2 regions of the Micromonospora sp. NPDC048999 genome follow, and region 2 is predicted to be linked to the other one. Evidence: riboswitches for the same ligand, from Rfam matches in the RefSeq annotation. Region 2 holds a riboswitch; the other holds the start of a gene.

Region 1 (8,306 bases), on a different contig from region 2:
ACCAGCGGTAGTGCCTCGGCGACCCGGTGCTCGACCAGGACCAGCGTGGTGTCGGCGTCGAGGGCGTCCCGGACGGCCTGCCGGATCAGCGTGGCGCCGGCCGGGTCGAGGTTGGCGGTCGGTTCGTCGAGCAGCAGCAGCCCGGGCCGCAGGGCGAGCGCCCCGGCCAGCGCGAGCCGCTGCTGCTCGCCGCCGGACAGCGCGGCGGTGGGCCGGTCCCGGTGGTACGGGAAGCCGACCCGGCGCAGCGCCTCGTCCACCCGGGGCCAGATCTCCTCGCCGGGTACGCCACGGTTCTCGAGCCCGAACGCCACGTCGTCGCCGCAGCGCGCCATCACCAGCTGGGTCTCCGGGTCCTGGAAGACGACGCCGACCCGCTCCCGGGCCTTACGCGGGTCGAGCCCGTCCACCTCGATGGTGCCCTCCTGCTCGCCGGAGTCCTCCGGCAGCAGCCCGGCGAGCGCCGCGAGCAGGGTGCTCTTCCCGGCACCCGAGGGCCCGAGCAGCAACACCCGCTCCCCGGCCTCGACGCGCAGGTCCACCCCGCGCACCGCCCACCGCTTCCGCCCCGCGTGCCGCCACCCGAACCCCCGCAACACCACCGCGCCCATTTTGTTGTCAGACGGCGGGTCGGTTGCGGCCGGCGGGGAAGCGGTCGAGGACGCCGGTGTTGGCCAGGGCACGGGTGAGGTACCAGGCACCGGCACCGGCGATCACGGCGGCGCTCACGATCGTCAGCAGCGCGTACGGGATGCGGTAGGTGACCAGGTCGGTGGCCTTGTTCCAGTAGACGAAGTCGAAGATCGCCGCGGTCAGACCGGTCAGCGCGCCGGCGAGCACGGCGGCCGGCAGGCGGTACGAGCGGTAGCGGAACGCAGCGAAGGCCAGTTCGGCGCCGATGCCCTGCGTCAGACCCTGCACGATGGTGATGCCGCCCCACTGGCTGCCCAGCAGCGCGGAGACGATCGAGGCCACCAGCTCGCAGTACAGCGAGGCGCCGGGCTTGCGGATCACCAGGCCGCCGAGGACCGCCGGCACCAGCCACATCCCGTAGATGAGGGTGTGCGCCGGCGGGAAGAAGGCGAAGGCGGCGCTGGTGGCGCTCCAGACCAGATTCCAGGCCCAGAAGATGACGCCGAAGGCGACGGCGATCACCGAGGCGACGACGATGTCGATCGTGCGCCAGCGGTTGCTGTCGGTGTGAGTCATGAATCGCTCCCAGTCCAGTGGTACGAACCAGGAGAAGACGCACGCCGCGTCCGGTGCCACCGGACGGCGGCGCGGCTGGAGGTCGACCGAACTCCCTGCGCTGGCATTACCCAGATCAGGTTCGAGGGTCTGCGGGCACCGGCCCGCACTCTCAGCGCTGTGCGCTCCCCTGTCGGATGTGAAATTGTCTCCAGACGCTAGCACCGCACCAGGTCGTCGGCCCAGCCGGGAACCGGGGATCGATGTGGCTGGGTAGGCTACCCAATCATGCAGGTCGACGTGCGGGGTCTGACGTTCCAGGTGCGCACGGGCGGCCCACCGGGCGGCGTCCCCGTCCTGCTGTTGCACGGCTTCCCGCAGCACGGCGGCGAGTGGGACGACGTGGTGCCTGTGCTGCACGCCGCCGGGCTGCGCACGTACGCACTCGACCAGCGCGGCTACTCGCCGGGGGCGCGGCCGGCGCCGGTCGAGGCGTACCGGATCCCGGAGTTGGTGGCCGACGCGGCCGGCGTGCTCGACGCGCTGGGCGTGACGGACGCGCACGTGGTCGGGCACGACTGGGGCGCCATCGTGGCCTGGGGGCTGGCGGCGGCGCACCCGGAGCGGGTCCGCAACCTGATCGCCGTGTCGGTGCCGCACCCGGCGGCGATGGCGCACGCGCTCGCCACCGACCCGCGGCAGAAGGCCCGCTCCGCCTACATCGCGTTGTTTCGTAAGCCGGGCAGGGCGGAGAAGGTGCTGCTGTCGCTGCGCGCGACCGCGCTGCGGCGGATGCTCGGCGCAGTGGGCGATGCCGCGCGGGTGGCCCGGTACGCCGACCCGATGCGCGAGCCGGGCGCGCTGACCGCCGCGCTGAACTGGTACCGGGCCATGACCGGGGCCGACCTGAAGGCGGTCGGGCCGGTGGGCGTGCCGACCACGTTCGTCTGGAGCGACCGGGACATGGCGATCGGCCGGACCGCCGCCGAGGCGTGCGCCGCCCACGTCACGGGCGATTACCGCCTCGTCGAGCTGGCCGGCGTCAGCCACTGGATCCCCGACGAGGCGCCCGCCCCGCTGGCCGAGACGATCCTCGCCCGGGTCGTCCGGTGACCGTGACCACCGGGCGACGGACGGAGGAGACATGACGGTGAGCGCCGAGGCTTATCTGACGGTGGTGACCGAGACGATCGGCCGGGTGGCCGCCGGCCAGCGGGAGGGGGTCGGTCGGGCGGCGGACCTGATCGCGGAGTCGCTGCGCGCCGGCGGGGTGATCCACGCGTTCGGCACCGGCCACTCGGAGGCCTTGGCGATGGAGATCGCCGGCCGGGCCGGCGGGCTGGTGCCCACCAACCGGATCGCGCTGCGCGACCTGGTGCTCTACGGCGGTGAGCCGGCCGAGGTGCTCGGCCCGAAGCTGGAACGCGAGCCCGCCGTGGCGCACCGCCTCTACGAACTGGCCCCGGTGCGCCCGCAGGACGTGTTCGTGCTCGCCTCCAACTCCGGTGTGAACGGGGCGATGGTGGAGTTCGCGTCGATCGTCAAGGAGCGCGGGCACGGACTGGTCGCGATCACGTCGGCCGCGCACTCGGCCCGGATGACCTCGCGTCACCCGTCCGGTCGCAAGCTGGCCGACTTCGCCGAGGTGGTGCTCGACAACGGCGCCCCGTACGGCGACGCCACCCTGGCGCTGCCCGGCGGCGGCGCGGTCGGCGCGGTTTCCTCGATCACCGCCGCGCTGCTGGCGCAGCAGATCGTGGCGGAGGTGGTGGCCCGGCTGCTCGCGGTGGGGGAGCGGCCCCCGGTCTACCTGTCGGCGAACATCACCGGCGGCGACGAGCACAACGCCGAGTTGGAGGCCCGCTACGCCGGCCGGATCCGCCGGGGGGCGTGAACCGCCCCGGACCGGGGATAGGCGTTACTGCCGACGGAACTCCTCGCCGGCAGTGCGGCCATGCGGCGGGAGGTGGCGCTTGTCGAAGGAGACCGAGAAGCAGCGTTGGCAGCGCAACTTCGCCGACCTGCTCCAGGAACTGCGGGTGACGCAGACCGGCGTGCAGATCCTCTTCGCCTTCCTGCTCACCCTGCCGTTCAGCAACGGTTTCCCGCGGACCACCGACTTCCAGAAGGACGTCTACATCGTCGCCCTGCTGGCCGCCGCCGCAGCCACCGCGATGATCATTTCGCCGGTCGCCTTCCACCGGGCGCTGTTCCGGCAGGGCCGCAAGCCGGAGCTGGTCCGGTTCGCCCACCGGGTGGCCGTCGGTGGCCTGGCCTTCATGCTGATCGCGATGGTCAGCGCGGTCCTGCTGATCACGGACTTCGTGCTGGGCCGGCCGATGGCCCTGGTGCTGACCGGGGTCACCGGGGCGTGGTTCCTGGCATTCTGGCTGGCCCTGCCGCTGGCCGCCCGGCGCAACTGGGGCGACGCCATCGACGACGAGGACGACACCCCGCAGGTGCTGCCCGGCGACTGACCGCGCCAGTTGCGCCAAATCGGACGCGCAGCGAAGGCTACCTCTGGGTAATACCCGGGGGTAGCGTCGATTTTGTCGAGCACGTCGACGCAGCCGGACCGAGGTCTCCAGGAGGCAGCCGTGACCGCGACACAGAACAGCCGGCCCGATCCCGCAGGCACGTCCGGCCCCACCGGCCAGGTCTCCGAGAAGGAGGCCCGCCAGGTCGCCGAGGCGGCCCGCGAGACAACCTGGGACCGGCCCAGCTTCGGCAAGGAACTCTTCCTCGGCCGGTTCCGCCTCGACCTGATCGACCCGTGGCCGCGCTCCGACCCGGGCGACGTCGCCCGCGCCGAGGAGTTCCTCGGCACGTTCGGGGCGTACCTGGACTCCGAGGTGGACGGCGTCGCCATCGAGCGCGACGCGCACATCCCGGACGAGGTGTTCCACGGGCTGGCCCGGCTGGGCGCCTTCGGCATGAAGATCGACCGGAAGTACGGCGGCCTCGGGCTGAGCAACCTGCACTACTGCCGGGCGCTGATGCGGGCCGGCTCGGTCAGTCCGGCCATCGGCGCGCTGCTCTCCGCGCACCAGTCGATCGGGGTGCCGCAGCCGCTGAAGATGTTCGGCACGCCCGAGCAGAAGCAGCGCTTCCTGCCCCGGCTGGCCGCCGGTGAGGTCTCCGCGTTCCTGCTCACCGAGCCGGACGTCGGCTCCGACCCGGCCCGGCTGGCCACCACCGCCGAGCCTACGGCCGACGGCGCCGGCTACCGGCTCAACGGGGTGAAGCTCTGGGCCACCAACGGCACGGTCGCCACCCTGCTGGTGGTGATGGCCCGGGTGCCGGCCGCCGAGGGGCGGCGCGGCGGGATCACCGCCTTCGTGGTGGAGGGCGACAGCGAGGGCATCACCGTCGAGCGGCGCAACGCCTTCGTCGGCCTGCGCGGCCTGGAGAACAGCCTCACCCGGTTCCACGACGTCTTCGTGCCGAAGGAGAACGTGATCGGCGGCGAGGGCAAGGGGCTCAAGATCGCTCTGACCACGCTGAACACCGGGCGGCTCTCGCTGCCGGCCATGTGCGTCGGCGCCGGCAAGTGGTCGCTGAACGTGGCCCGGGAGTGGGCCGCCGACCGGGTCCAGTGGGGCCGGCCGGTCGGCGAGCACGAGGCGGTCGCCAAGAAGCTGGCCTTCATCGCCGCCACCACGTACGGCATGGAGAGCATGCTCGACCTGTGCTGCCTGCTCGCCGACGACGACCGCAACGACATCCGGATCGAGGCGGCGCTGGTCAAGCTCTACGCCAGCGAGATGGCCTGGAAGATCGCTGACGAGCTGATCCAGATCCGGGGCGGTCGCGGCTACGAGACGGCCGAGTCGCTGGCCGCCCGGGGCGAGCGGCCGGCCGCGGTCGAGCAACTCCTGCGCGACCTGCGGATCAACCGGATCTTCGAGGGCTCCACCGAGATCATGCACCTGCTGATCGCCCGGGAGGCGGTCGACGCGCACCTCTCGGTGGCCGGCGACATCATCGACCCGGACGCCGGGCTCGGCCGCAAGGCCAGGGCGGGTGCCCGGGCCGGCGTCTTCTACGCGAAATGGCTGCCCACGCTCGCCGTCGGTCGGGGGCAGGCGCCCGGGGCGTACGCCGAGTTCGGCCTGCTCGCCGGGCACCTGCGGCACGTCGAGCGCGCCTCCCGCAAGCTGGCCCGGTCCACCTTCTACGCGATGTCCCGCTGGCAGGGGAAGATGGAGCGCAAGCAGGCGTTCCTCGGCCGGGTGGTGGACATCGGCGCGGAGCTGTTCGCGATGTCCGCGGTCTGCGTACGGGCCATCGCCGAGCGGCCGGAGCACCCGGAGCACGTCGAGCTGGCCGACCTGTTCTGCCGGCAGGCCCGGCTGCGGGTCGACGAGCTGTTCACCGCGCTCTGGTCCAACACCGACTCGCTGGATGTGACGGCCGCGAAGCGGATTCTCGCCGGCCGGTACGCCGCGCTGGAGGACGGGGTGGTCACCCCGCCGGCCGACCACCCCTGGGTGGCCCCCTGGCAGCCCGGCCCCTCCACGGCGCAGGACGTCCGCCGCCGCATCCCACCCCAGCGGTGACCTCGGCCGTCCGGCACAGAGTGTGACTGTGTTGAACGGTATGCCTCCGGGTCATGAATGTGACTCACAGGCATACCGCTCACCAAGGCAAGCTGCTCAGAACAGCCGGGTCAGCGAGCGGCGATCGCCCAGGCCAGCACGCCGGCCAGGATGAGCCCGTTCAACGCGGCCAGCACCAGGTACGCGACGGGCGGGATCTTGCGGCCCTTGCGCACGAAGCTCACCAGGACGCCCGCGTACACCAGCAGCAGCATGGCGACGGCGATCAGGAAATACAGCACCGCCACACCTTAGCGGCCGGCCTTCAGGCCGAGTCTGCCCAGTTCCAGGGCGGCGAGCGCGTCGACGGTCGCGTCGTCGCCGCGCCGCCACGCCTCGGCCACGTCGGGGGCGATCCGGGCCAGTCGCCCGAGCGGCTGACCGGCGAGCGCGCGCAGGGCCAGCAGGTCCCGCCCGGCGGGGGCGGTCGCGAGGGCCTTCGCCGCGCCGGCGCGGCGGATCCAGCGCAGCCGCAGCGGCAGCCAGCCGACGAGGACCAGGCCGAGCGGGAGGATCAGCACCGCGATGCTCAGCCCGAGGGCGAGCTGGCTGATGAGTTCCTGCTGGTCGCGGCCGGCCTGGGCGACCGCGCGTGCGGCGTCGGCGGCCCGGGCGAAGGGGGCGGTCAGCTCGTCGCCGACCAGCGGCACCCGGCCGACCTTGCCGCCGGCGTCGGCCAGGCTGTCGGCGAGGCCGCCGCCGGCGCCCTCCAGCTTCTGCCCGGGTACGGCGAGGCTCTCGATCGCGTCGTACAGCCAGAGCGCGAAGCGGATCGCCGCGTACACCCAGACGACCACGAACAGATCGGTGAGGAGCTGACGGAGGGCGGTCGGAAAACGATCAGCGTAGATCTTCACGTCGGACAGCGTGCCACGATCCGGGCGTCGCGGCACCGACGGCTCCAGGTCGCGGCGCGGCGACAGACGCGCCGAGCTGGAGCTGTCGCAGGGGCGGATTTGTCAGCCGGTACAGGCCGGGCAGGTGCCAAAGATCTCCAGGGTGTGGCTGACCTCGGCGTACCCGTGCTCGGCGGCGACCCGATCCGCCCAGCTCTCCACCGCCGGCCCGGCGACCTCCACCGTACGGCCGCAGTGCCGGCAGACCAGGTGGTGGTGGTGTCCCTCGCTGCACCGCCGGTAGAGGTGCTCGCCGCCGGGCGGGCGCATCACGTCGATCTCGTCGGCGTCGGCGAGCCCTTGCAACGTCCGGTAGACGGTGGTCAGCCCGACCCGTTCGCCCCGCTGGCGCAGCATCGCGTGCAACTCCTGCGCGCTGTGGAAGCCCTCCACCTCGGCCAGCAGCGCGCTGACCGCCGTACGCTGCCTTGTGTTCCGCAGCGTTCCTTCGGTCATGCCGCCACCTCCCTGCGGTCGGCGTCGCCATGAGTTGTCACTGCGCTGATGATTCGCTCGCTGCGCTCGCTCATGGCCCCTCCCCGGCGTGGCTGACGGCGTCCGCCACGATGTGCGCGACGTGCTCGTCCACCAGGGCGTACGCGATCTCCCGGCCGCGCCGGGAGCCGCGGACGACACCCGCGCCGCGCAGCACCCGCAGGTGCTGGGAGACCAGGGGCTGCGGGGCACCGAGCTTCTCCACCAGCTCGTGCACGCAGCGTTCGCCCTGAGCCAGCTCGCTCACGATCGCCAACCGGATCGGCGCCGACAGTGCGCGCAGCAGGTCACCCGCGCCCTCGAAGGCGTCGTACCCGTGTGCGGCGGTCATCCCGTAACGGTAACCAATGCCAGCAGGATCGGCGGGTGCGGGATCACCGCAGTACCACCTCCGGTTCGTGCGGCTCGGCGACCGGTGCGGCGCCCGGGCGGAACCGGCGACGCAGCGCCCGCCGGGCCGCGGTGACGAGCGCCATGACCAGGAACGAGCCGATGGCCAGCAACACCACCGAGGCGCCCGGGGCGGTGTCGGCGGTGGCGGCCACCCAGATTCCCGTCCCGGCGGCGAAGAGCCCCAGCGCCATCGCCGCCGTCATGGTGCTCCGGAAGCCCCGGGTGACCTGCTGGGCGGCGGCCACCGGCACCACCATCAGGGCGCTGATCAGCAGCACCCCGACCGCCCGCATGGCGATCGTCACCGTCCACGCGGTGCCCACCGCGATGAGCAGGTTGAGCGCCCGTACGGGCAGCCCGGAGACGCGGGCGTACTCCTCGTCGTGGCAGACCGCGAAGAGCGCCGGGCGCAGCGCCAGCATGGTCACCAGGACCACCACGCCGAGCACCAGGATGGTCACCAGGTCCGCCGAGGAGGTGGTGATCAGCGACCCGAACAGGTACGAGTTGAGCGAGGCGCTGCTGGCGTCGGAGAGCCCGACCAGCAGCACGCCGCCGGCGATGCCGCCGTAGAAGAGCAGCGCCAGTGCCAGGTCCCCGGAGGTACGCCCGCGCGAGCGGACCAGCTCGATCACGATCGCGCCCAGCGTCGCCGCGATCACCGCCACCAGCACGGGCGAGCGGTTGAGCAGCAGCCCGGCGCCGACGCCGGTGAGCGCCACGTGGCCGATCCCGT
Region 2 (8,306 bases):
GCCGCCCTGGCTCGCGATGCCGTCCGTCGGGCCCGCGGTGGGCTGGCTGGCCACCCCGCCGTTCGCCCGCCGATCCAGCACGCTGCGGTTCAGGTAGACCTCGATCATGTCGTACAGGATGTCGCGGCTCTTGGCGTCGGTGGAGCTGATCCGTTCGCCGTCGACCCGGGTGACCATGCAGTAGGCGATGTAGTGGCCGCGTACCTGCCAGCCGACCCGCGCCGCGGCCCGGGTCACGGACTCGGTGTCGCTGCCGGCGGCCAGGCCCTGGAACCGGCCCTGTCGCTCATCGAGCATCTGCCGGATCCGGTCCCGGGCCCGCTGTGCGTCGGCCACGTCGGTGAGGTTGAGCAGCCCGGCGGTGAGCAGGTGATCGCCGTCCGGGGAGCGAAGGGTGGCCCGGACCACCTGGTTACAGCCGAGTCGGACCAGCAGGTCCCCGACCTCGCCGGTCGCCGCGACCGTGCAGTTGGCGCTGGCCTGCGTCTTGAGCACCTGATACGCCGCCCCGCCGGCGCCGACCACCAGCCTGTTGCCGGGGAAGACCTCCTTGACGGTGAGCGCCAGTTGGTCGGTGTCCCGGGAGGCGAGGTCCCGCGTGTCGGCCGTGGCGGACTGCTCGGCCACGGGCTGGTCGCTCGGCTGGGAGGACGGCGGTGTCTTGGACTGATCCTGGAGCAGGGTGGCTGCGGCCAACCCGCAGAGGGCGAGCAGCGCGACCACGGCCGCGCCGCCGATCAGCACCTGCCAGGCCCGGCCGCCGCCGCGCTGGCGACCCACGCGGCGGGACTGGGGCAGGTCCAGCGGGTCGGTCGCCGAAAGGACCGGAACCGGGGGCGCCGACACCGGGGGCGCCGACACCGGGCGCGGTGCGGCGTGCACCGGGCGCGGCTCGGCGTCCATCGGGGGCGGCGCGGCGTATGCCTGGGGTGGCGCGGACTGCATCGGGGGTGGCGCGGCATGTGCCTGGGGTGGCGCGGACTGCGTCGGGGGTGACGGGGCGTATGCCTGGGGTGGCGCGGACTGCACCGGGGGCGGCGCGGACTGCGTTGGCGGCGGCGCGGTGTCCATCGGGGGCTGCGCGGCATATGCCGGGGGTGCGGCATAGGTCGGGGGCGGCGCGGCGTATGCCTGGGGTGGCGCGGACTGCGTCGGGAGCGGCGCGGTCGCCGGCGGCGGAGCCGGAGCGTTCGTTCGGGGCGCGGCCGGGGCGGCCAGCGATCGGGGCGGCGCCGGGGTGACGGCGGCGGCGGGCCGGGCGGGCCGGGCGGGTCGGACCGGCGGTGGCAGCGACGGGGTGGGGAAGCGGGACGGTGAGGGGCCGGCGGACGGAGGCACCGGTGCGCCGGGCGCGGACGGATCCGACCCGGGCCTCGGGTAATCCAGGAAGGCGTCCTCATCGGACTCGTACCGATACACCATGTGGGTTACAGTAGGGCCGATTATCCCTTTAGAGGGGAATTTTGGGAAATCCCGGCGGAGTGGCGTGCCGGAGCCGGTCGTACCATCGCCAGCCCCGACCCGGGGCGGTGCGACAATGCCGACGTGACCGGCGACCACTACTTCACCGCTGAACCCGCGACCGCCGCCCAGCCGCGCGAGGTCGAGTTCGACGTCGCCGGCCGGGACTACACCCTCGCCTCGGCCGCCGGTGTCTTCTCGGCCGACCGCCTCGATCCCGGCACCGCCGTACTGCTGCGCAAGGCCGAACTGCCGGCCGGCGACGCCACCGGCCCGCTGCTCGACGTCGGCTGCGGCTTCGGGCCGATCACCTGCGTACTGGCCACCTGCGCGCCGTCCGCCGCCGTGTGGGCGGTCGACGTCAACGAACGGGCCCGCGACCTCACCGTCGCGAACGCCGCCCGGGTGGGGGCCGCCGACCGGGTTCGGGTGGTCGCGCCGGACGACGTACCGGCCGATGTTCAATTCGCCCAGATCTGGTCCAACCCGCCGATCCGGATCGGCAAGCCGGAGCTGCACGAACTGCTGCTGCGCTGGCTGCCCCGACTCGCCCCGGACGGGGTGGCCTGGCTGGTCGTCGCCCGGCATCTCGGCGGGGACTCGCTGCACCGCTGGCTGGTCGAGCAGGGCTGGCAGGTGGAGCGGCACGCCAGCCAGAAGGGATACCGGGTGCTGCGGGTCACCCGATAATCGAGTGTCGCCCGGCCGGTCGCTCGGGCACGATTCCCGCGTGGGTTACGTGGACGTGGCAGGCGCCGGGCACATCCTCCCGGACGGTCGAGAGCTCTTCGCCGAGGTGTCGTTCCGGGTCGGGGAGGGTGCCAAGGTGGCCCTGGTCGGGCCGAACGGCGCCGGCAAGACCACCCTGCTCCGGATGGTCGCCGGTGACCTGCCGGTCAAGACCGGGGCGATCGCCCGCGCCGGCGGCCTCGGCGTGATGCGGCAGTTCATCGGCATGATCGGTGACGACTCGACGCTCGCCGACCTGGCACTCTCGCTCGCTCCGCCGCCGCTGCGTGACGCCGGCCAGCGCCTGGCCGAGACCGAGGCGGCCATGCGGGCGGCCGAGGTCCGCGGCAAGTACAGCACCGCCGCCGGCAAGGCCCAGCTCGCGTACGCGGATGCCCTGGCCGCCTGGGGCGAGCTCGGCGGGTACGACGCCGAGGTGCTCTTCGACACCGTCGCCACGATCGTGCTCGACCTGCCGTGGGACGCGGCCCGAGACCGTCCGGTGCGTACCCTCTCCGGCGGTCAGCAGAAGCGTTTCGCCCTGGAGTTGCTGCTCCGGGGCACCGACGAGGTGCTCCTCCTCGACGAGCCGGACAACTTCCTCGACGTGCCGGGCAAGCGCTGGCTGGAGGCGCGGCTGCGCGAATCCGGCAAGTCGGTGCTCTACGTCTCGCACGACCGGGAACTGCTTGCCCAGACCGCCGACCGGGTCGTCGCTGTCGAGGGCGGCAGCGCCTGGGTCCACCCGGGCGGCTTCGCCAGCTGGCACGAGGCGCGGGTGGCCCGGCACGCCCGCCTCGACGAACTCCGCAAGCGCTGGGACGAGGAGCACCAGAAGCTGCGCGAGCTGATGCTCATGTACAAGCAGAAGGCCGCGTACAACTCCGACATGGCCTCGCGTTACCAGTCGGCGCAGACCCGGTTGCGCAAGTTCGAGGAGGCCGGTCCGCCGCCCGTACCCCCGAAGGACCAGGACATCCGGATGCGGCTGACCGGCGGGCGAACCGGCAAGCGCGCGGTGATCGCCGAGCAGCTCGAGCTCGACGGCCTGACCTACCCGTTCGATCTGGAACTCTGGTACGGCGACCGGGTCGCCGTGCTGGGCGCGAACGGGACCGGCAAGTCGCACTTCCTGCGCCTGCTGGCCCGCGGCGGCACCGACCCGGACCCGGCCAACACCCCGGTCGACGGGGCGGCGGCGCTCGCGCCGGTCACCCACGACGGCGTGGTACGCCTCGGTGCCCGGGTCCGGCCCGGCCACTTCTCGCAGACCCACGACCGTCCGGAGCTCATGGGGAAGACGCTTGTCGACATCCTGTGGCGGGGCGACGACCACCGGGCCGGGATGGACCGGCACGCGGCGATGGCGGCGCTGTCCCGGTACGAGTTGGCCGGGCAGGGCGACCAGCGGTTCGGCACCCTGTCGGGCGGGCAGCAGGCGCGTTTCCTGGTGCTGCTTTTGGAGCTCTCCGGCGCGACCCTGCTGCTGCTCGACGAGCCCACCGACAACCTCGACCTGGCCTCCGCCGAGGCGCTCGAGGCGGGCTTGAACGCGTTCGAGGGGACGGTGATCGCGGTGACCCACGACCGCTGGTTCACCCGATCCTTCGACCGATTCGTGCTGTTCCGCAACGACGGTGAGGTAATCGAAACCCCCGACCCGGTCTGGGACGTGGCGTGAAAGAAGGGGACCCCTGTTAACGCCTTCTGTCGTACCGGGGCCCCCTGATAACGGCTGGCATAGAGTGGATCTCGTGAGTGACATGATGTACCGCCGGCTGGGCGACTCCGGGCTCGTGGTGTCCGTGGTCGGCATCGGCTGCAACAACTTCGGCCGCAAGCTCGACCTCGACGGCACCCGGGCGGTGGTCGACGCCGCGCTCGACGCCGGGATCAACTTTTTCGACACCGCGGACATCTACGGCGAGCCGCAGGGCAGCTCCGAGGAACTGCTCGGGCAGGCGCTCAAGGGCCGCCGCGACGACGTGGTGGTCGCGACCAAGTTCGGCATGGACATGCACGGCTTGAACGGACCGGACCACGGTGCCCGGGGCGCTCGCCGCTACATCGCCCGGGCGGTCGAGGCCTCGCTGCGCCGGCTCGGCACCGACCACATCGACCTGTACCAGATGCACGAACCCGACCCGGGCACCCCGATCGACGAGACGCTCGCCGCGCTGGACGACCTGGTCCGCGCCGGGAAGGTCCGCTACCTGGGCAACTCGAACTTCGCCGGCTGGCAGATCGCCGACGCCGACTGGACCGCCTCCTCCCAGGGGCGGGCCCGGTTCATCTCCGCCCAGAACCACTACTCACTGCTGGAGCGCGGCGTGGAGGCCGAGGTCATCCCCGCCTGCGAGCGGTTCGGCCTGGGCATGCTGCCGTTCTTCCCGCTGGCCAACGGCCTGCTCACCGGCAAGTACAAGCGCGGTGAGGCACCGCCGGCCGGCAGCCGGCTCTCCGGCGGCGGCCGGTACGCCGAGCGGCTCGCCGCCGCGAACTGGGACACGATTGAGGCGATCGAGGGATACGCGGCCGAGCGGGGGCTCACCGTGCTCCAGGTGGCCATCGGCGGGCTCGCCGCCCGGCCGGCGGTGACCTCGGTGATCGCGGGTGCCACCACCCCCGATCAGGTACGCGCCAACGCCGAGGCGGGCGCCTGGCAGCCCACCGACGAGGACCTCGACGCACTCGACGCCATCCTCTGACCCAGCGACCCCCTCGCTGCCCCGGCTCCGCGCGACGGTGCCGGGGCAGCGCCGTTTCGGCCGGACAGCATGGCGTGACTGGGCCGGCACGCACCGCCAGCACCCTCCACAGCTGACAGTGGGTGGGAGAAACGTCACCCGATCTTGGTGGATCCGGATCGGCGTCGTACGGTAGGCCACAAGTGACCCACGGGAGCCCGGTGCATCGGGCTGAGAGGGAGGCATGCAGCCTCCGACCGTCGAACCTGATCCGGGTAATGCCGGCGCAGGGAGGAGTGTTGCCGTGCCGTCCCTGGGACGACTGCATCTGATCACCGATACCCGCCCGGGGCGGGACCCCCTCGGTGTGCTGCGCGCCGCGCTGCCGGTGGCCCGTTCCGAGCTGGTCGTACAGGTCCGGGTGGCGGACGACGCCACCGACCGAGAGGCGTACGAGCTGGCCCGCCGGGTCGTCGCGCTGTGCCGGCCGTACGAGGCGACGTGCCTGGTCAACGACCGGCTGCACGTGGCGCTCGCGGTGGACGCCGCCGGTGGTCACGTCGGCGCGGACGACCTGCCGGTGCGGGCCGCCCGCCGGGTGCTCGGCCCCACCGCCGTGCTCGGCGCCACCGCCCGGGAGCCGGTCGCCGCGCTCGCCGCGGTCGCCGCCGGAGCCAGCTACCTGGGCGTCGGCCCCTGCCAGGCCACCACCACAAAGGCGGGATTGCCGGACCCGATCGGCCCGAACGGGGTAAGGGCGGTCACCGACGCGGTGGACGTACCGGTGATCGCGATCGGCGGGGTGACCGTCGCGTCGATGCCGGCGCTGCGCGCCGCCGGGGCGTACGGGGTGGCGGTGGTCGGGGCGCTGTCAAACGCGGCCGACCCCGCTCGGACCACGGCCGAGCTGCTCGGGGCGCTGACGTGTTGACAGGGGACCCCTCCTCTACCGCAGGCGTTAACAGGGGGCCCCTCCTTCCGGATGTGGCGGTGGTGGGGGCGGGGCCGGTCGGGCTGGCGATCGCGTGGCGGTGCGCGCAGCGCGGGCTGCGGGTGGTCGTCCATGATCTGGCACCGGGTTCCGGGGCGGCGCACGTTGCGGCGGGGATGCTGTCGCCGGTAGCCGAGGCGTACTTCGGTGAGCACGAGCTGACCGGTCTGCTCGTCGACTCCGCCGCCCGCTGGCCGGCCTTCGCGGCCGAGTTGGCCGACGCCGCCGGCACCGACATCGGGTACCGCACCGACGGCACGCTGGTGGTCGGGCTGACCGCCGACGACCTGGCCGAGGCGCGTCGGCTCTGGTCGTACCAGCAGGGGTTGGGGCTGTCGATCACGCCGCTGGGGCCGTCGGCGCTGCGGGACCGGGAGCCGGCGCTGGCCCCGCGGGTGCGCGGCGGCGCGGTCGCTCCCGGCGACCACCAGGTCGACCCGCGTCGGCTGGTGGCCGCGTTGCGGGCGGCGGCCGAGCGTGCCGGCGTCGCGCTGCGCCCCGCCCCGGTCGCCCGGCTCTCCGACGTGGACGCCCGGGTCACCGTGGTCGCCGCCGGCTGCGGCGCGGCGGCGCTCACCGGGCTGCCGGTCCGGCCGGTGAAGGGGCAGGTGCTCCGGCTCCGCGCGCCCGGTCGCGGCGCGCCGGGCTTCCGGCATGTGATCCGGGGGTACGCCGACGGCGAGTCGATCTACCTGGTGCCCCGGGACAGCGGGGAGGTGGTGGTCGGGGCGACCGTCGAGGAACGCGTCGACACCGAGGTGACCGCCGGTGCGGTGCTCCGGCTGCTCCGCGCCGCCGTCGACCTGGTCCCCGAACTGGCCGAGTACGACCTGGTCGAGGCGTCCGCCGGGCTGCGCCCCGGTACGCCGGACAACGCACCGATCATCGGGCCGCTCCCCGGCCGGCCGGGGGTGCTCGCCGCCACCGGCCACCACCGGCACGGAATCGTGCTCACCCCGGTCACCGCCGACCTGGTCACCGAAATGATCGTCACCGGCCGGCCGGACCCGCTGCTCGCCCCGTTCAGCCCGGACCGGTTCGTACCCCAGAAGGAGCGCAGGTGGAACTGATCGTCAACGGCGTCGGGCGGACCGTGCCCGGCGGAGCGACCGTGGCCGACGTGGTCCGGGAGGTCACCGAGCAGCGGCGCGGCCTGGCGGTCGCGGTCAACGGCGAGGTCGTGCCGCGCGGCGGCTGGTCGGCGACCACGCTGCGCGACGGCGACCGCGTCGAGGTGCTCAGCGCCGCCCAGGGCGGGTGAGCGCGATGCCGTTCGAACTCGGCGGGGTCGCCTTCGGCTCCCGGCTCATCCTCGGCACCGGCGGTGCCGCCAACCTGCACGTGCTGGAGCAGGCGATCCGTGCCTCCGGCACCGAGATGGTCACGCTGGCGCTACGCCGGGTGGACACCGCGCCGGGCACCGCCGGCGGCCTGCTCGGCCTGCTCGACCGGTGCGGCGTACGGCTGCTGCCGAACACAGCCGGCTGCTACACCGCGTCAGAGGCGGTGAAGGTGGCCCACCTGGCCCGGGAGGCGTTCGACACGGACTGGGTGAAGCTGGAGGTGATCGGCGACGAGCGCACACTCCTGCCCGACGGGGTGGAGCTGCTGCGTGCCGCCGAGGACCTGGTGGCGGATGGGTTCACCGTGCTGCCGTACACCTCGGACGATCCGATCCTGGCCCGGCGGCTGGCCGATGTGGGCTGCGCGGCGGTGATGCCGGCCGGCGCCCCGATCGGCTCCGGCCTGGGCGTGAGCAACCCGCACCACATCCGGCTGATCCGGCAGAGCGTGGACGTGCCGGTGATCCTGGACGCCGGCATCGGCACCGCCTCGGACGCCGCGCTCGCCATGGAGCTGGGCTGCGACGCGGTGCTGCTGGCCAGCGCGGTCACCCGAGCCGCCGACCCGGTGGCGATGGCCACGGCCATGCGATACGCGGTAGAAGCCGGGCACCTGGCCCACAACGCCGGCCGCATCCCCCACCGCCTCCACGCCCTCCCCTCCACTCCCCACGAGGGAAGGCCGACCCTGTGAGCCGGATGTCGCACATCGCGGCTTCGGCTCTGGATCTTGGTGGGAAATGGCCCCTGGAGGGGCCGCTATCTTCCAAGATCTCGGGCCTCGTGCCGTCCGGCGTCGTGCTGCTCACGGATCGGTGGGGGGCGCGGGGGGCGTTGGGTGAGGTGGTCGCGGCGGCGGTGGGTGGGGGAGTGCGGTGGGTGGTGCTGCGGGAGAAGGACCTGCCGCGCCCGGAACGGGCCGCGCTCGCCGCCGAACTGCGGGCGGTCCTGGCCGAGGTGGGCGGCACCCTGATCGTCGCCGGGCCGGACCCGCTCGACGGTGACGCCGTGCACCTGCCCGCCGCCGGCCCGTACCCGCCGCCGGCCGTCGGACTCGTCGGCCGCTCCTGCCACGACACCACCGAGTTGGCCCGG

Evidence for each region. A riboswitch is a leader RNA that binds a small molecule or an ion and turns the genes downstream of it on or off. The one in region 2 is predicted to bind thiamine pyrophosphate.
Region 1: another riboswitch for thiamine pyrophosphate. It lies ahead of AB0C02_RS23760 (ECF transporter S component); the one in region 2 lies ahead of AB0C02_RS04880 (thiamine phosphate synthase).

Annotation. Positions count from the first base shown of each region.
Region 1 is NZ_JBEZFI010000027.1:69,692-77,997, forward strand. Features, by position in the region: gene AB0C02_RS23755 (ABC transporter ATP-binding protein) at 1-611, opposite strand, end outside; gene AB0C02_RS23760 (ECF transporter S component) at 619-1,209, opposite strand; TPP riboswitch at 1,284-1,390, opposite strand; gene AB0C02_RS23765 (alpha/beta hydrolase) at 1,477-2,301, shown strand; gene AB0C02_RS23770 (SIS domain-containing protein) at 2,333-3,082, shown strand; gene AB0C02_RS23775 (DUF6328 family protein) at 3,162-3,665, shown strand; gene AB0C02_RS23780 (acyl-CoA dehydrogenase family protein) at 3,786-5,747, shown strand; gene AB0C02_RS23785 (hypothetical protein) at 5,858-6,028, opposite strand; gene AB0C02_RS23790 (hypothetical protein) at 6,038-6,643, opposite strand; gene AB0C02_RS23795 (transcriptional repressor) at 6,746-7,138, opposite strand; gene AB0C02_RS23800 (metalloregulator ArsR/SmtB family transcription factor) at 7,209-7,508, opposite strand; gene AB0C02_RS23805 (metal ABC transporter permease) at 7,552-8,306, opposite strand, start outside.
Region 2 is NZ_JBEZFI010000002.1:92,337-100,642, forward strand. Features, by position in the region: gene AB0C02_RS04860 (hypothetical protein) at 1-1,422, opposite strand, end outside; gene AB0C02_RS04865 (methyltransferase) at 1,546-2,151, shown strand; gene AB0C02_RS04870 (ATP-binding cassette domain-containing protein) at 2,192-3,871, shown strand; gene AB0C02_RS04875 (aldo/keto reductase) at 3,936-4,898, shown strand; TPP riboswitch at 5,079-5,187, shown strand; gene AB0C02_RS04880 (thiamine phosphate synthase) at 5,182-5,808, shown strand; gene thiO (glycine oxidase ThiO) at 5,802-6,938, shown strand; gene thiS (sulfur carrier protein ThiS) at 6,929-7,129, shown strand; gene AB0C02_RS04895 (thiazole synthase) at 7,126-7,905, shown strand; partial or broken gene AB0C02_RS04900 (thiamine phosphate synthase) at 7,983-8,306, shown strand, end outside.